Regions from separate parts of the Pseudomonas yamanorum genome, predicted to be linked through region 1. Evidence: riboswitches for the same ligand, from Rfam matches in the RefSeq annotation. Region 1 holds a riboswitch; the other holds the start of a gene.
What was found. Region 1 has a riboswitch for manganese ahead of BLU46_RS21485 (TMEM165/GDT1 family protein). Riboswitches for the same ligand answer to the same signal wherever they lie in the genome.
Positions count from the first base shown of each region.

Region 2: another riboswitch for manganese. It lies ahead of mntP (manganese efflux pump MntP); the one in region 1 lies ahead of BLU46_RS21485 (TMEM165/GDT1 family protein).

Region 1 covers NZ_LT629793.1:4,560,549-4,569,963, reverse strand. The annotation lists gene BLU46_RS21515 (DUF1329 domain-containing protein) at 1-363, opposite strand, end outside; gene BLU46_RS21510 (DUF1302 domain-containing protein) at 407-2,269, opposite strand; gene BLU46_RS21505 (fatty acid--CoA ligase) at 2,600-4,282, opposite strand; gene BLU46_RS21500 (LysE family translocator) at 4,414-5,046, opposite strand; gene BLU46_RS21495 (2-hydroxyacid dehydrogenase) at 5,134-6,096, shown strand; gene BLU46_RS21490 (class I SAM-dependent methyltransferase) at 6,127-7,125, shown strand; yybP-ykoY riboswitch at 7,176-7,297, shown strand; gene BLU46_RS21485 (TMEM165/GDT1 family protein) at 7,385-7,969, shown strand; gene BLU46_RS21480 (M48 family metallopeptidase) at 8,130-8,948, opposite strand; partial or broken gene BLU46_RS33575 (HAMP domain-containing protein) at 9,138-9,415, shown strand, end outside.
Region 2 covers NZ_LT629793.1:6,196,468-6,205,882, forward strand. The annotation lists gene BLU46_RS28915 (alpha/beta fold hydrolase) at 1-50, opposite strand, end outside; gene BLU46_RS28920 (alginate export family protein) at 138-1,529, opposite strand; gene BLU46_RS28925 (VOC family protein) at 1,526-2,422, opposite strand; gene BLU46_RS28930 (NAD(P)-dependent alcohol dehydrogenase) at 2,573-3,640, shown strand; gene mntP (manganese efflux pump MntP) at 3,776-4,339, opposite strand; yybP-ykoY riboswitch at 4,350-4,517, opposite strand; gene scpB (methylmalonyl-CoA decarboxylase) at 4,558-5,340, opposite strand; gene BLU46_RS28945 (CaiB/BaiF CoA transferase family protein) at 5,337-6,560, opposite strand; gene BLU46_RS28950 (MFS transporter) at 6,579-7,880, opposite strand; gene BLU46_RS28955 (LysR substrate-binding domain-containing protein) at 8,040-8,954, shown strand; gene BLU46_RS28960 (LuxR C-terminal-related transcriptional regulator) at 8,980-9,415, opposite strand, start outside.

The DNA.
Region 1 (9,415 bases):
GCGATGGGTCGGGTAGACCGGCATCTTGAAGGTGTCCGGGTAGCGCTTGAACATCGCGTACTGCCCCGGCGCCAGCTTGTCCTTGTACTGCTCGACGTTCTGCGCGGTGATGGTGAATTGCGGTTGTTCGTTGGCGTACGGGTTGGCCAGGAAGCCACGGGCATCCACGGCGCCGGCGTTGGTGGGCAGTGGCGACCATTTAGGGATGGTGCCGGCCGCGTTGCCGGCCATTTCAGCGCCCATCGGGGTCAGGGTCGTACCGAGCTTGGCGGCTTCATCGGCCGAGACTGCCGCCATGACGCTACCCGCCATGATCGACAGCCCCAGCACACCCACCTGCAACAGATTTTTAGTTATTTTCATGTTCTGGTTCTTCCTTAAAACATACTGCTTAAAGAGAGTGTGCTTAGAAGTTCACGCCGACGCTCAAGGCGACAAAGTCGCGGTCGTCCACGGTGCTGTAGTCGCCACCAAAGAAGTTGGTGTAGGCCAGGCTCGCGGTGTAAGTGTTCTGGTACTCGGCGTCCAGCCCGAGGCTGATCGCCTTGCGGCCTTCCTCGAAGTTACCGCCAGGGCCAGGCGAGTAACCCTTAACGTCATGGGACCAGGCCACGTTGGGTTTGAGGTTGACGCCGGCAAACACATCCGGGTATTCCCAGATCGCACGGCCACGGTAGCCCCACGAAGTTGCAGTAGTGAAGCCGTCGTTGTTGCAACTGGTGTTCAGGCCGTTAGCATTGGGAAGGCCAGCACCTTGGGCGGTAGAGTTGTTCAAAGCCGCACACGCGCCGTTAGGCAGGGTACCCGGGCCAAACACCGGATCACGGCCATAGCGAACCTTGGACTTGCTCTCCAACCCACCGACATAGGTCATACCGACCTCACCCACCAGCGTCAGGCGGCTGGCGCCCATGACCTGGTCAAAGAAGTGGGTGAACGTGGTTTGGAGTTGAGTGATTTCCTTACGGCGATAACCATGCAAATCCTGGCCTGGTACACCGCTTAACAACGAAGCATCCTTGAGCACCGGGAAGCCCAGAGGGCGAACGCCGGCAAACAGGATGTCGGTGGAGTTCAACTGCACAGGCGCGTTGGGCCGGTAGCTCAACTCGCCGCTCCATGCCGTGCCGGTAGGCAACGTGGTGGAGAAACTCAAGCCAAAGAGGTGGATGTCTTCCGGATACTCAACGAAGTATTGCGAGTTGCCCGCCACCACCAGTGCAGCTGCCTGACCCAAAGGCCTGGCTCTGTCGTAGACCGACTGAGGCGCGCCGGTTGCACTGAAAATCGGCGCACGGCTGTGGTAGTTCATGTAGTAGGCGCCGAACTCGGTGTCCAGCGGCTCAAAGTTGTAGTGCATTGCGACGCCGTATTGGCCGCCGTCACGTGCGTTACGGTTCGGACCGCGGCGCACCAGGACGCCCTCGTCATTAACGTCGACGCCCAAGGCGGCCAAGCTCGGCAAAGCGGCCGGGTTGATCGTGGAACGCTTGTTCAACACCCGCAAATTATCGTTACAGCCGGTGGTAATGATGTCGGGCTGCGAGAAAAACGTGCCGCAGTTATCGGTCACGGTCTTGTCCCAACCGATCTGATAGAAGCCTTCAGCCGACAGGTTGTCGGTCAGCGTTTGCGACAGGTAGAACATGTTGACCGGAATCAGGCCCTCCTTGATCTCGGCCCCCGGACGACGGAATGCAGCCACGTCGATCGGGTTGATGGCGTTGATACCGCCACCAATGAACGTGCTCTCACCCCAGCTCACTACCTGCTTGCCCAACCGTACGGAACCCGGTTCATCACCAATCGAGTAGTTGTGGTAGACGAAGGCGTCGAGAATCTGCCCGCCGGAAGATCGGGCGCCTGTTGGGCGGTTGTTGTCGCTGATGTTCTTGAAATCGAGGTCGTCGTCTTTAAGCTTGAAGTCATACCAGTACTTGCCCCGGACAAACACGCCGGTGTCGCCGTATTTCAACTCAAGGTCATGGATACCCTTGAAGATCTTCGAGAAGGAATCACCTTTGTCGAAGTTCAGGTGACCGTCATCCGAGGTTTGCGACAACCCTCTGCCGCCGTTGTTGGCACCGATCAGGTCCTTGTTGCGACCCGCAGTCGACCAACTCGCCCCTACCGACAGGGACGAGTCGAAGCTGCCTTCGATTTCACCGATGTTGAAACTGACGCCGAATGCGGGCCCGGCGAGCGTAGAGGCGAGGCTGACGGCCAAAGGCAGTTTCGCCCGGCGCCAGAACTGGTGTGCTGAGATCATCGACGCTACTCCATGTGCATTATTGTTATGGCAGTGAGTCGTTTCTAAGGGCTTGTAACGGCCGGAATACAACAATTCCAATGCCGGGCGAACAGATGAACCCGCCAGGTTCACAGCACCGCACCTTGAAAAACTCTGGGATGAACTATAGCCAGCAGGGGGTAGCGCTTGATCCCTCTAAAGTGTGATTTGCATCACCAACCCGTCTGCCACAACCCTTTCGCCATGCTGGCGAAGACCAGCGCGGCAAGGATGGCTGAAAATTGGTAAATCACAAGTGAAGGGTTGGGCTAGAGCGCTGCCGTGCCCATGAGGGCACGGCAACCAGCGTCAGAGGGTCGAGAGGAAGGTGCTGTTGTTGGCCTGCCATTCGATGATGTCGATACGGATACGTTTTTTGTCGAGCTTGCCTACGCTGGTCTTGGGAATTTCCGTAACAACGGCGATCTGGCTTGGAATCGCCCACTTGCTCAAGTGACCCAACTCCACGAATGGCTTGAGATGTTCCTTGAGCTCCTTGGCCCCTATCACATGGCCATCACGCACCACCAGCAACGCAAACGGGCGTTCGCCCCACTGCGGGTCGGCAATCCCGACCACCGCTACTTCGCGTACCGCCGGGTGACGGCTGACCAGGTCTTCCAGCGCCAGGGAGGAGATCCATTCGCCGCCGGTCTTGATCACGTCCTTGATGCGGTCGCGAATATCGATCACGCCGAAGGCGTCGAGGGTGGCCACGTCGCCGGTGTGCATCCAGCCGCCGGCCCACAGCTCGGCGCCCTTCTCCGGCTCGTTGAAATAGCCTTCGCTGAGCCATGGCGCGCGCAGCACCAGCTCGCCCTGGGATTCGCCGTCGGCAGGCAGGAAGTTGCCGTCGCCGTCGATGATCGCAGCCTCCACCAGCGGCCCGGGCACGCCGGCCTTGATGCGGTAGGTGGTGCGTTCGTCTTCGGTGCCGGCCATCAATTCTTCATTGAGGTGGGCGCAGGACACCAGCGGCCCGGTCTCGGACATGCCGTACGCCGCCGTCAGCTGAATCCCGCGAGCCTTCGACGCTTCATACAGCGAACGATTGAGCGCGCTGCCGCCGATGACGATTTTCCAGCCGCCGAAATCCACGCCCTGGCCAGCCTTGGCGTTGAGCACCATTTGCAGGATGGTCGGTACGCAATGGGAGAACGTGACCTTCTCTTTACGCCACAACTCCACCAGGTATTCGGGGTCGTAGCGGCCAGGATAAACCTGCTTCAGGCCGAGCATGGTCGCCACATAGGGCAAGCCCCAGGCGTGCACATGGAACATCGGGGTGATCGGCATGTAGACGTCGTTGGTGCCCAGCAGGCGCACGCTGTCGACGCTGCCCATGATGGTCGCCACGCCCATGGTGTGCAGCACCAGTTGGCGATGGGTGAAATACACGCCTTTGGGATTGCCGGTGGTGCCGGTGGTGTAGAAGGTGGTGGCGACGGAGTTTTCGTCGAAGTCCTGGAAATCGTAGCGAGGGCTTGCTGCTGCCAGCAGCGTTTCATACTCACCTACGAGGTTGGGCAGCTCGGCGGTTTTGTCCGCGCCATCAGTGAGTAGCAGGGTTTTGTCGACGGTGGTGAGGTGGCCGGCGATAGCTTGGTAAAGGCCCACAAACTCACTGTTGACCAACACAAAGCGGTCCTCGGCGTGGTTCATGGTGTAGAGAATCTGCTCCGGCGACAGGCGCACGTTGATGGTGTGGATCACCGCGCCAATCATCGGGATGGCAAACATGCATTCCAGGTAGCGATGGCTGTCCCAGTCCATCACAGCCACCGTGTCACCGGCCTTGACCCCGGCCTCGGTCAGCACATTGGCCAGGCGGGCGACGCGCTCGATCAGGGTCGGATAGGTGTAACGCAACTGGTCGCGGTAGACGATTTCCCGGGTCTTCTCGTAGCGTGTCCCGGACATCAACAGGCGTTTGATCAACAGCGGGTATTGGTAGGCGCCTTCGGCGGGCGGGATAACACGAGTCTGCAACATACGAATCCCTTATCTGACTGCACGGTCTTGGCTGAAACATCTGCACTTTAGAGCGCTTATGTTTCAGCCAAATCAGCCAAAGGAATGATTTGCAGAGCCCAATGAATGCTAGCTTTGCGCCAGCATCCGGCTTATTTCATGCTGGTAAACGCCAGCTTCACACCGATCGCAATCAGCACCGCGCCCATGGTGCGGTCGAACCAGTGGCCCATGCGTGCAAAACCGGCACGCACGCGTTGCTGGCTGAACAGCATGGCAACCAGGCAAAACCAGATCGCGGTCGCCACGGCCAGGTACAGTCCGTAACCGGCCTGGATCGCCAGCGGCGTGTGGGGATTGATCACCACGGTGAACAGCGACAGGAAGAACAGCGTGGCCTTGGGGTTCAAGCCGTTGGTGACGAAACCGGAGGTGAACGCGCCACGGGCGGTACGCTCACCCACTTCCAGGTGCAGGTCTTCTTCACTGGCAGGCTTGGCCGGCTGGGCGCGCAGGGCCTTGAAGCCGATGTACAGCAGGTAGGCCGCCGCCGCCCATTTCAATGCGTTGAACAACACGATGGACTGGGACACGATCAAGCCGATGCCCAGCAGCGAATACCCCACGTGGAGGAAAATCGCCGAACCGACGCCCAATGCCGTCCAGGTGCCGGCGCGCCGGCCATGGGTCACGCTTTCACGCACCACCACGGCGAAATCCGGGCCAGGGCTGGCCACCGCCAACAGGTGAATCAGTGCCACGGTCAAGAACTCGGTGAGGTACATGCACACTCCTGGAAGTAACTGATTATTTCATCTGATAGGCTCGGCAGATTACGCCTTCGAACCTCGCCGCAAAAGGTACAGTTGATAATGAACAATCGCCGCGCCGTCTTCCTTGATCACCCTTCCCTGGACCTCGGGGACCTGGACCTCAGCGGGTTGCGGGCACTCTTCAGCGAGCTGAGCCTGCACCAGCAGACCACACCCGAAAACATTATCGAACGCCTGCAAGGCGCGCAGGTGGCGATCAGCAACAAGATCGCGCTGAATGCCGAGACCCTGGCGGCCTGCCCCGAGCTGAAGCTAATCCTGGTGACCGCCACCGGCACCAACAACGTCGACCTCGCTGCGGCCCGCGCCCACGGCGTTACCGTGAGCAATTGCCAGGGTTACGGCACGCCATCGGTGGCGCAGCATACGATCATGTTGCTGCTCAATCTGGCGACACGCCTGAACGACTATCAGCGAGATGTGCAGGCGGGGCTCTGGCAACAAGCCAAGCAGTTCTGCCTGCTGGACTATCCGATCGTTGAGCTGGAAGGCAAAACCCTCGGGCTGCTGGGCCATGGCGAATTGGGCGGTGCCGTTGCGCGCCTGGCTGAAGCCTTTGGCATGCGCGTGATCCTGGGTGCGATTCCTGGCCGCCCGGCTCGTGCCGATCGCGTGCCGCTGGACGAGTTGCTGGCGCAGGTCGACGCGCTGACCCTGCACTGCCCGCTCAACGAACACACCCGCGACTTTATCGGTGCCCGTGAACTGGCGCTGCTCAAGCCCGGTGCGTTTATCGTCAACACGGCCCGCGGTGGCTTGATCAACGAACAAGCGCTGGCGGATGCCTTGCGCAGCGGTCATTTGGGCGGCGCGGCAACCGATGTATTGAGCGTGGAACCCCCGGTCAACGGCAACCCGTTGCTGGCCGGCGACATCCCGCGCTTGATCGTCACCCCCCACAACGCCTGGGGCAGCCGCGAAGCCCGGCAGCGGATCGTCGGCCAATTGATCGAAAACGCTCAGGGCTTTTTCAGCGGCGCCCCGCTGCGGGTCGTCAGTTGATAAACTGCGCCCCTTTTCAAGGAGCAGACCATGGATCCGCGCAGTGAAGTACTGCTTCGCCAGGCCGAACTTTTTCAAGGCGACGTGCTGCTGGTGGGCTTGCCCGCCGACGACCTGCTGGGCCGCCTGCCCAACGCCCATGGCTGGAGCTGGCACGCCGGCGACCAGGCCGCGCTGGACGCGCGTTTTGCCGAGCGCAGCCAGTTCGGCGTGAACGTGCCCGAGCGTTCGTTCGACACGGCGGTGGTGTTCCTGCCCAAGTCCAAGGACCTCACCGATTACCTGCTCAATGCCGTGGCGGCGCGTTTGCCCGGCAAAGAGTTGTACCTGGTCGGGGAAAAGAAAGGCGGTATCGAAAGTGCGGCCAAGCAACTGAACCCGTTCGGCAAACCGCGCAAGCTCGACAATGCGCGGCACTGCCAGTTGTGGCTGGTCACGGTGGCCAACGCCCCCGAGCCGGTTGAGCTGGAAAGCCTGGCGCAGGTGTTCGAGGTGCCGCTGGCTGAAGGGCCGCTCAAAGTGGTGAGCCTGCCGGGCGTGTTCAGCCATGGTCGTCTGGATCGCGGTACCGCATTGCTGCTGGAGCATCTGGACAAGTTGCCGAGCGGTCACTTGCTGGATTTCGGTTGTGGGGCGGGCGTGCTTGGAGCCGCCGTGAAACGTCGCTATCCGCATAACACGGTGACGATGCTCGACGTGGATGCTTTTGCCGCCGCCAGCAGTCGCCTGACCTTGGCCGCCAACGGTCTGGAAGCCGAGGTGTTGACCGGTGATGGCATCGACGCAGCGCCGATGAATCTGAACACGATTTTGAGCAACCCACCGTTCCATGTCGGAGTGCACACCGATTATTTCGCTACGGAGAACTTGCTGCGAAAAGCGGCCAAACATCTGGCAAAAGGCGGCGAACTGCGCTTGGTAGCGAACAGCTTCCTGAAGTATCAGCCGCTGATTGAAGAGCATCTTGGCGTCTGCGCAATCAAGGCAGAAGGCCAGGGTTTCCGCATTTACCGTGCCAAGCGCGGCTGAAATCTTTTTCCGAAAGAAGGCTTGCCGAATGGATTTTGCCTAGGCAGAATCCGCTCCGTCCTAGGGGAGTAGTCTCCCACGAGCGCCACGCTCGTCCGGCATACGTCAACATACTTGGTCAACAGACCATGGCGTATGCGACCCAGGAGTCCGCACAGACGGACCGGGGTTTGACAAGACCTATGACACGAACACCTTACCCGGGGCGGGAAGGCTGTACGTGTCATAGCCGTGTCGACCCGCCCCTGGAACTTACCTGATGCTGGATTCTCTGCTCGTCCCTACCGCAATCGTTGCCTTGGCCGAAATTGGTGACAAGACGCAACTGCTCGCACTCGTTCTCGCTGCACGCTTTCGCAAACCCTGGCCGATCATCGCCGGCATCATTGCCGCGACCCTCGCCAACCATGCGGCCGCCGGCGCCGTGGGGGCCTGGTTCGGGAGTTTCTTCTCGGATGCGGTGTTGCACTGGATCCTCGCGGCGAGTTTCTGTGCCACGGCGCTCTGGACCCTGGTGCCCGACAAACTCGACGATGACGAAACCAGTACTGCACGCAAGTTCGGCCCCTTCCTGACTACCCTGATCGCGTTCTTCCTCGCGGAAATCGGCGACAAGACCCAGATCGCTACCGTGATGCTCGCGGCGCAATACCCGGAACTGTGGCTGGTGATTATCGGCACGACCCTGGGCATGTTGATTGCCAACGTACCGGTGGTGCTGGCGGGGAATTTTGCCGCGGACAAACTGCCGCTGACGCTGATTCGTCGACTGGCGGCTACGGCGTTTTTCATCCTGGCCATTGTTGCGGTGTACAAGGCCATGCAGAGCAGCGGCTGGATCTAAACGCAACCCCATATGGGGGCTGGGCTTGAGTGGGAGCTGGCTTGCCTGCGATAGCATCACCTCGGTGCAACTGACACACCGAGGTGCCTGCATCGCGGGCAACCCCGGCTCCCACACAAGCCGGGCTCCCACATTCAGATTTGCATTTCAGTCTTATAAATCAGGATTTTTTCGCCTGCTGATACAACGGCATCACCTTCGGAATAGCCGCCTGCAAGGAGGCGATCCGGCTGCTGGAAGCCGGGTGAGTACTCATGAATTCAGGTGGCGAGCCTTCCGAAGCCTTGGCCATTTTGTTCCACAGGGTAATCGCCGCGTTCGGGTTGTAGCCGGCACGCGCCGACAACTCCAGGCCGATCAGGTCCGCTTCGTTTTCATTGCTGCGGCTGTTGGGTAAGGTCATGCCGTAGTTGGCCACGGTATCAGCCAGCGCCATGCTGTCCTGACCGAGGCCGAACAACGCACCAGCCCCCTGCTTCGCCATTTCGATACCGTATGCCTTGGACATGGCTTCGCGGCCGTGTTCACGCAAGGCATGGGCAATTTCATGGCCCATCACCGCGGCGAGTTCGTCGTCGGTCAGTTTGAGATTGTCGATCAACGCGCTGTAGACAAAGATCTTGCCGCCTGGCCCGCAGTTGGCGTTCATCTCGTCACTTTTGATCAGGTTCACTTCCCACTTCCACTGCGCTGCATCCGGGCGGAACGTGGGTGCCTGGGCGATCAAGCGGTTGGCAATCGCCTGCACGCGCTTGGCGTTGGCGCTGGTCTTGTCCACCAGGCCTTTGCCGCTGGCTTCACCCAGGGTCTGCTGGTACGACTGCGCATACATCTGGTCGACTTCCTGACTCGACAACATGCTGAACATGTATTGCTTGCGCTCAACGCCCACGGCGCCGCCGCTGGTGGTGTTGACCGACTGGCAACCGGCGAGCAATACCGACACGCCCAATGCACATACCGCTACTGTCTTTTTCATCAACCTTCTCCCTGAAAACATGGCGCGTATCGTAGTCGGCCAATTGTATCGGCGCCAGATACAACAGACGTGTAGCCGCCTGATTTCAGACATATCCCACACTGCCGCAAAAAATTCATAAACCGTTGGCGACCATCCCATTTGCGACATTCGCCAATCCGGCACAGTCATTTTGAGGGGATCGCCCTCATGTCTCCCCCGCTCGTGGCCGATATAAACAAGCAGCCAATCTCCCCTGCGCTCGGAGCCGTCATGAAGTTCAAGTCCATTCAATTTTCTGTCGCAGCCCTGGCCGGGGCCATTGTCCTGAGCGTGGTAGCGGTGTTGGTGCTGTACGCCTTGTTCGCCGGCGCGCGCACCCAAGACATGGTGCAGGAACGCACCCAGGGGCAATTCGAGCAGATCATCGAGCAGCGCCTGACCGCGCTGGCGCAAACCCAGGCGACGCTGATCCAGCGTGAACTGGA
Region 2 (9,415 bases), 1.6 Mb from region 1:
CAGTCCTTGAAGTAGATTTCGGTGCCGTCTTTGGTGAGTAAAGTGCTCATGGAAACTCCTTGGGTGAGTACGAAGGCAAAGGCTGACTATTGTCGAACAGGCGCAGGCAGCGCTTGTACGGGTGTGCTTGGTTGGGGTTACCAGCTGAACTTGAGTTCCCCCCCCAGGTAATTGCTGTCATGGCCGCCCGCATCCCGCAGCGTTTGGCCGACCGCGTAGTGCACGGCCTCGACGGCGCCGGTGAGGTTGGGGGTAAAACCATAGTCGGTGCGAACTTGAGCGTAGGCGCCGGTCCAGCGTTCACCTTGGCCTGCGGTGCCGGCAACCGGCAGGTTGGGCTGAGTGTAGACCGCGTCTGCGGTGGTTTGCCGCCAGAGCAGGCCTACGGCGGTCTGAACGCTGAGCTTGGCGATGGGCTTGACGGTGATCGACGGCTTGACGTGAATCAGGTTGCTGTAGCCCGTATAACCCGCCAGGGAAAAGTAGTAGCCATTGGGGAACAGCGGGTTGAACGTCCCCACCGTGCCGTCACCGGCGTGGCGGTCGCCCGAGGCGATATCCATCTGCAGCCCCAGGCGCGGTGTCCAGGCCAGGCTGTCGAAGGTGTAGCCCACGCGGCTGCCGCCACCCCAGGCGCGAATATCCTTGTGGCCCACTGAGCCACCTTGCAGCATGGCTTCAATGTCCCAATCGAACCCCAGGGCTGCGCCCCCCAGCCGGGCGTCGAACAACTGGCGTTTCTCATCGCCTTCGCCGTCCAGGTAGTGGGCATCGCTGCGTTCATACACCCCGTAATAGGCCGACAGCTCATTTTTGCCACCTACCAGCCGCTCGACCCGCAGCATGTGAAACTGCGCATCAGCGTTGGATTTATCGTCGAAGTGTCGCTCGTCCTGGTACTGCACCGGGTGGCTGGCGATCCCGATAAAACGCCAGTTCGAGGTTTCCCAGTCAGCCCATAGCGCATCAAAGGACTGGCGCACATTCGGTCCGTCCCGTGAAGAAATAAAGCGCTGCAAGTCGAAGGCAAAGTCCTGCCGACCGACGCGGCCCTTGAACGTACCGGCACTGAAGGTGTTGATGTATTCGGCAAAGGCCAGGCGCAGGTCGACGCGGTTCTGGTCGGCGCCGCCGATCGTCGTCTTGTCATAGGCCCGCGCATCCTCCAACTGGGTGAACACCCGCCAGTTTTCATCCAGGTGCAGGTCGGCGTGTACCTGGAAACGCTGGATCAGGTACTGGTCACGGGCCACGTTCTTCGCGCCGAAACCGGCGGCGTCGTTCATCTCGAAGCGCTCACGCAAGGTCGCGCCCAGGGACAGGTAAGTGAACGGGTTGGCACTGGACAGCGGGATGTATTTCAGGCTGTCCAGGGGTTGGGTGCGCAGCGTCGGGTCCTTGAGCACGGACCAGTCTTCCTGCCAGCGGTTGGCTTTGATGTCCGGCCGCGTCGGTTGATCATCAGCGTGGGCGCTGCCGGCCAGCAACGGCCACAGCACCGCCAGGCCCCAGCCTGTGCCGCGGATCATTTTGCGCCGCTGAGCTGGTGAATCTCCGCGACGTAACCGCCCGGGAATTCCACCAGCGCGCTGCGCCGGCCCTTAGTGTCAAACGCAGGCACCAGCACCTTGGCGCCGGAACCAGTGGCTTTGCCCAGCGTGTCGGTCAGGTCGGCCACTTGGTAGCCGGTGGTTTCATGGCCGAAGGGGTAGGGCAGTTGGCCGTTGGTGACCAGCACCGCCATGCGTCCGAACGGCGACTCGATGTCAACGCGGCGATAGCTGCCGCTGGCCTGGCCGATATCCACCGCCGGGGCATGCTTGTCATCGGCCAGGACCTTGCCGTGGGAAAACCCGACGAAAGACTTGATGAACGTGTCGGCGCGGTCGTTGGAGACATACACACGGTTCTCCGGAACGGTCTGGAACGCCGCGTAATCCGGGGCCTTGGTGTGCCAGTAGAGCTGCATATTCACGCCGCCTGGCCACTGGATTACCGCATCACGGCCGATGGGGTCGGGAAAATCACTGACAATCACCGCCGCGCCGTTTTCCCGGGCAGCCTTGAGTGCAACGTCCATGTCCTTGACCAGGTAGCCGTTGCGCTCCTGGCCGAACGGGTGCGGGACAGGTGTGGTGAAGCCGAACAGCGACACCGTGCCCGCCGGTGTCTGCAGGAGTTGCGAGGTGGTGCTGCTGGGCACCGGCAGTACATTCACCACCACCTGGGGCGTGCTTTTTCCGCCGAATGTGGCGAGGAAACTCTGGGCAAAGCGGTCCACGTCAGCCGGGGCGACATAGACGTGACTGGTGTCGTATTGCGGCGCCACGGCCACATTCGGTGTTGCCGCCAACGCGCTGCCCATCATCTGCGCGCCCAACAGCGTCAAGGCCAGGGATATCGTCGTCACTTTCTTGCACATGCCCATTCTCCAGCACTTTTCAGCGTGATCGAAAAGTCGCCAGCTTAGGGGCCGGGCGGCCGTGCGGATTGTATGGGCGTGCTCGGTTGAACGGTTCAGCGTCTATGCTGGTCAACTGACTTCAACCGTCTGAACAAACAGGTGAACGAAATGGCCAAGACTTACAGCTACGCCGCTCGTGACTCCAAGGACTCACTCAAACCCTTCACATTCGAACGTCGCGCCCCCGGGGCCGACGACGTGCAAATCGACATCCTCTACTGCGGCGTCTGCCACTCGGACCTGCACACCGTGCGCGACGAATGGCACAACACCTTGTACCCATCGGTGCCGGGCCATGAAATCGTTGGCCGAGTGACCGCCGTGGGCGCCAATGTCAGCAAGTTCAAGGTGGGCGATTTGGCCGGCGTCGGCTGCATGGTCGACAGTTGCCAACACTGCGAATCCTGCGCCGAGGGCGAAGAGCAGTACTGTGAAAACGGCTTCACCGGCACTTACAACGGCCCGGTGTTTGGCGGCGAAAACACCTTCGGCGGCTACTCGGACAATATCGTGGTCAAGGAGAAGTTCGTCCTGCGCATCTCCCACGACGAGAGCAACCTGGCGGCGGTCGCGCCGCTGCTGTGTGCAGGCATTACCACCTACTCACCGCTGCACCACTGGAAGGTCGGGCCGGGCAAGCGCGTCGGCGTCGTCGGCCTGGGTGGCCTGGGGCATATGGCGGTGAAAATCGCCCACGCCATGGGCGCCTACGTGGTGCTGTTCACCACCTCGCCGAACAAGCGCGAAGACGGCCTGCGCCTGGGAGCCGACGAAGTAGTGGTGTCGAAGAACCCGGATGAAATGGCCAAGGTTGCCAACTCCCTGGACTTCATCCTCAACACCGTGGCCGCGTCCCACAACCTCGATGCCTTCCTCAACCTGCTCAAGCGCGACGGCACCATGACCCTGGTAGGCGCGCCGGACAGCCCACACCCGTCACCGACTGTGTTCAACCTGATCTTCAAGCGCCGCAGCCTGGCCGGATCGTTGATCGGCGGCATCCAGGAAACCCAGGACATGCTGGATTTCTGCGCCAGGCACGGGATCGTCTCGGACGTTGAGATGATCGACATCCAGAGCATCAATGAAGCCTACGAGCGCATGCTCAAGGGCGATGTGAAGTATCGGTTTGTGATCGACATCGAGAGTTTGAAGAAAGAAAAACACGCGGCCTGAAATACGCTCCATAAGTTCCAGTAGATCCAGTGTGGGAGCTGGCTTGCCTGCGATGGCGGTGTACCCGTCAACATCGTTGCTGACTGACACTCCGCTATCGCAGGCAAGCCAGCTCCCACATTTGTTATGCGTCGGTCAGACCGACAGGTGCTCATACAAAATCGTCGCACCCACCAGCATCAGCACCACGCCGCCGACCATCTCGGCGCGCTTGCCCACCACAGTCCCCAACACCCGGCCGAGCATCATGCCGATGGTCACCATGGTCATGGTCGCCAAGCCGATCGCCGCAGCGGCCACCAGAATATTCACGTCAACAAACGCCAGGCCCACACCGACCGCCAGGGCATCAATGCTGGTGGCAAACGCCGTCACGGCAAGAATCATGAACGAGTGCTGGCTCGGTTTCTCTTCTTCTGGATCATCGGCCTTCAAGCCGTTGTAGATCATGTGCAGACCCAAGGCTACCAGCAGGGTAAAGGCGATCCAGTGGTCCCACTGTTCCACCCAGCGGGTGGCGGCCTGGCCGATAGCCCAGCCGATGATCGGCGTGATGGCTTCAATCACACCAAAGATCAGACCGGCCCGCAGGGCTTCGGTCAAACGGGGTTTGTGCAGGCTGGAACCTTTGCCGATGGCCGCCGCAAAGGCGTCCGTGGACATGGCAAGGGCGAGAAGGATGAGGGAAATGGGGTTCACGGTAAGACTTCCAGTCGGGCTATATGAGTCAACGACACAACCACACGCCCGACTTTAGGCATGGATGTGTCGCTGGTCTCACCAACCAAAATGGTGTTCGCACCACGGCATGTTGCCGAGAATGTTGATACGAACGCTTCGAGAATCCGAAGCAGGCTACTCCCCAACGAGGTGGCGGATCATAGCCGCGCAAACATGAAAATTTTGTTAATAACGCTTCAGCGCCCCTCAAACACCGGCGGTCGCCGTTCGGCAAACGCCGCCAACCCTTCGCCGAAGTCGGCACTCTCGCAGGCCTGGCGTCGCAGTTCGGCGATCTGCTCCATGGCCTGTACCGGCATCGGTTGCAGGTCTTCGAGGATACGCAGTTGCTCCTTCACTGCCTGGATTGCCAACGGTGCCTTGGCGGCGATGCCCCGGGCGATCTCCAGGGCGGTGGCTTCCAGGGCGTCGGTGGCCACCAAGCGGTTGATCACGCCGAAGCGTTCGGCGCGTTCGGCGTCGAGCTTCTGGGCGCAGAAGAACATTTCCTTGAGCACGTGAATCGGCAGGTTGTTGAAGAACCGCAGCAGGCCGCTGGTGGTGTAGGGCAGGCCGATATTGGCCGGGGTCATGGCGAAGCTGGCGCTGTGGTCGGCGACCACCATATCGCAGCTCATGGCCAGGTCTACGGCGCCGCCCCAGGCTGAGCCCGAGATCGCCGCGATCACCACACCGGGGTAGGCGCGGATGCGCCGCAGCACTTGCTCCAGCGGCTTGCCGTAGGCCACCGGGTCGCGGTCGTGCGCCACTTCGCCGATGTCGTGGCCGGCGCTCCACACCGAATGGCCAACCTCAGCGCCGAGGATCACCACGCCGACGCCCTGGGCGGCGAGGGCGACCAGGCTTTCGTCGAGACCGTTGAGCAGTTGCGCGCTGAGGGCATTGCGCTGGCTGGGGTTGCTGAACACCAGGCGGGCGATACGCTTGTCGAGCAGTGTGAGGGAAACGTTGACGGTCATGGTGCGACTCCTGTGGCGTGTTCGGGGTGCGTGGCTTGCAAGATGACATGGGAGTTGAGCAAGGCCTGGATCGAGGCCGGGTCGAAACCGGCTTGCTGGAGGATTTCGACACTGTGCTCCCCAAGCAGCGGCGGGGGTCGTTGCAGCTCGGTCGGCGCGGCGTCGCTGAAGATCGGCGTGACGACCTGGCGCAACGCACCCAGGTTGGGATGGTTCAGGGTGCGGGTCAACTGGCTGTGCAGCACCTGCGGGTCGGCGAACACTTCGTCGAGGGTGTTGATCGGGCCGGCAGGCAATCCGGCGGCAATAAAGCGTTCGGTCCAGTCACGTTTGCCGCGGGTTTTCAGGCGGGTTTCCAGGATCGCTTTCAACTCATCCCGGCGTTCCACCCGGGCTTCGTTGCCGGCGAAGCGCGGGTCGTCCGGCAGCTCGGGCAGGTCCAGCAACACGCACAACCGGCCCCACATCGCCGAGGTGATCGGCGCCAGGTTCAACGGGCCATCCAGGGTCTGGAACACGCCGTAGGGTGCAATCACCGCATGGGCATTACCGGTGCGCCGAGGCACATCGCCCAGGCTCAGGTAACGCTGGCCGTGCACACTCAGCAGGCCCACCAGGCTGGCCAGCAGCGACGTGTTGACGTGCTGGCCGCGCCCGGTGCGCTCGCGTTCCAGCAGTGCCGCCAGCACCGCACTCACCAGCCACATGCCCGAAGTCAGGTCACCGATGGCGGTGCCGGTACGGGTCGGATCGCCCTCGTTGAAACCCGTCAGGCTCATCAGCCCGGAATAGCCTTGGGCAATCTGGTCGAACCCCGGCCAACTGCTCATCGGCCCGTCGCTGCCAAACGCATTGATGCTGCCCAGGATCAATCGTGGATTTCGCGTGCTGAGCACCTCATAACCCAGGCCCATGCTCTCCAGGGTGCCGGGCTTGAAGTTCTCGATAACCACGTCGGCGTCGTCGATCAACTGCTGGATCGTGTCCAGGCCCTTGGGGTTGCGAAAGTCCACGCACAGGCCGCGCTTGTTGCGGTTGCACGAGAGGTAGTAGGTGCTGGTACCTCGGTCGAACGGGCCCCAGGTCCGGCTCATGTCGCCGGCCGGCCCGGGCTCTACCTTGATCACGTCGGCGCCCAAATCCGCCAGCACCATGGTGCAGAACGGTCCCGAGAGGGCGCGACTGAGGTCGATGATCTTGATGCCTTGCAACGCTTGCATGGGCTTCTCCAGTCGGGATTATTGCGGCAATGTCTGATGATGGGTTTCGACGGCAAACGGCAGGATCAGCACGCCCAGTACAAAGGTTGCGGCGGTCCAGGCAATCGGCGCGCCGATGGAGCCATACCAATGAATGGCGGCGGCCAGCAGGAAGTTGACGCCGGCGCCGATGAAACGCCCCACCGACGCGTTGAAGGCAAATGCGGTGGCGCGGATCCGGGTGGGATATTGTTCCGGCAACCACAGGGAAAAGATCGCGAAATTGCCGCCGAAAAAGCCGAGGAAGACCAGCGACACCATGAACAGGTGCAGGCCATCGTCCAGGTAAAACACCCAGCCAAAAGCAAAGATGATCGACGCCGCCATGCCGCTGAAATAAATCCCCAGGGCCATTCGCCGACCGAGTTGTTCGGCCAACCAGGGCGCCACCAGGCAACCGAGAATGGTGCTCAGGGACAGCACCGCCGCGCCAATCGACGCCAGGTGCACGGCGCCCACGTGGTCGATACCGGCGCGGGTCGCCAGGGTGACCACGGCGGTGGCTTCATACACGGAACCGGCCCATAGACCGACAATTGCCACCCCGACCAAGGCCGAGCTGGTCAAGGTGCGACGGTGAAAGGCCGGGGCGAAAATTTCCCACCAGGGCGCAGATGCACCTGCCTTGGGTGTGCTGCGCACGGCTTGCGGCTCCTTGACCTTCAGCGCGGTGTAGATCGCCACGACCGCCGGAAACAGCCCGCACAAGAACATCACGCGCCAGCCGTAAGTGGCGCCGACGGTGTAATTGAGCAGCGCGGCGATGAAAAAGCCCAGGTAGTAACCGGTTTGCAGATACCCGGCGCCCATCTTGCGCCGGTCCTCGGGCCAGCTCTCGGCCACGTAAGTGCCTGCCAGCGCCCACTCACCGCCGACTCCAATCCCGGCGATCAAGCGGAAAATCGCCAGTTGCCAGATGTTGTCGGAGAAGGCCGCCGCACCGGTAAAAATCGAGTACACCAGGATGCTCGCGGCCAGCACCTTGACCCGTCCGAAGCGGTCGGCCAGCGGGCCCCAGATAAACGACAGGCCCCAGCCCACCAGGAACAGGCCGAACATGATCGAGCCATACATGGCGATGTTCGCCGCCGTGGGGGCGAGCCCGGAATTGGGCAGCAACTCGGTCAGGGCGGGAATCAGCACCAGGGCGAAGATCACCGAATCCACACCATCCAGGACCCAGCCCAGGTACACCGCCCAGAAGCCACGAATCTGCTCGCGGGACAGCGGTGTTTTGTGGGGTTTTACCCTCGTTGCCGATGCGGTTAACGCTTTGGACATGACGACCTCCCATTGACCCTGATCGGGCCTATAGAAGCGCGGCGAGGCGCTTCGTTTATTGTGAAATCAATCTATGCCGGTCCTACATAAGCAACAAATATGAAATTCCTTTGGTCCCATCGGATTTTTATATAGAGTCGATTTTTTTGGGAGGCTCCCATGGACCTGCGCCAGTTGCGCTACTTCGTCAAAGTGGTCGAGTGCGCCAACATCACCCGCGCCAGCGAGGCGCTGCACATTGCCCAGCCCGCCATCAGCCAGCAGATGCGTAACCTGGAGCGGGACATGGACATGCAACTGCTCGAGCGCAGCGTGCAGGGCGTGGTGCCCACCGCCGCGGGCCAGACGTTGTACCGGCATGCCATCGAGTTGTTGCGCCAGGCCGACGGCACCCGCGAACTGCTGCGCCAGGACGCCGAATATCCCCAGGGCAAGGTCTCGGTCGGCATGCCATCGAGTACCGCACGGATGCTCGCGATTCCCCTGGCACGCACCATCCGCAGCCGCTATCCGGGGATCAAGCTGGAACTGATCGACGCTCCCAGCGCCGACCTGGGTGGGCTGATTACCGTGGGGCGGGTGGCGATGGCGGTGATTGTCGACGGGGTGCCGACCCGGAGCGTGGCGTCCCGACGCTTGCTCACCGAAACCCTGTACCTGGTGGCGTGGCCGGAGTTTGCCCTGGCGGACATGCCCGTCAGCATCGAGGCGCTGGCGAATATGCCGCTGGTGCTGCCGTGTGCGCCCAACACCATTCGCAGCCGCGTCGAGGCCGCCATGCAGGAAGCCGGGTTGCCGTTTGAGGTGGAGTTCGAAGCCAACTCCACCAACCTGTTGTTCTCGGCGGTGCAGGCGCGGTTGGGGGTGACGATTTTGCCGTGGGCGGCGGCCCATGTTGAGCTGGAGCAGCAGCAACTCAAGCTGGCGCGGATCGATCACCGGTTGTTCACCCGTGAACTGTCCCTGTGCTGGCCGGACACGGCGGTGCAGAGCAACGCGGTGCAGAAAGTCAGGGAGACGATCCTGGAGTTGTTCGAGGAGTTTGAACGCCAGCCGGTGTGGGCGGCGGGGTAATCCTCTGTGGTTCAAGCCAGGTGCTTCAGCCCACCCGGATAATTTTCGATACCAGCTCGACAATGGTCTTCGCCTGCAACTTTTTCATCAGGCGTGCCCGGTGAACCTCCACGGTGCGGTGGGAGATGCCCAGGCGCTGGGCGATTTCCTTGGACTTGAGCCCGTTGACGATGTGCATGGCGATTTCCCGCTCCCGGGGCGTCAGGTCGTCCGTGCCCTGGTGGGTACGGTTGAGGCGCTCGAAGTGCCAGACCATCAGCTTGAAAGGGTCGTGCGGGGTCAAAGTGTAGCCGTGGGACCTGGCCCAAAACACTTCGCCGCTGTGGTGCTGCATGAAGCGCTCATCGGAGTAGGAGCCGTTCTTGCTGTCGAGCAACCAGTCATGGCTGCGCTTGCCGATGGCGTGATAGTCGGCCTGGGAGGGGTAGATCAACAGGGTCAATTGGTTGAGCAGTGCTTCA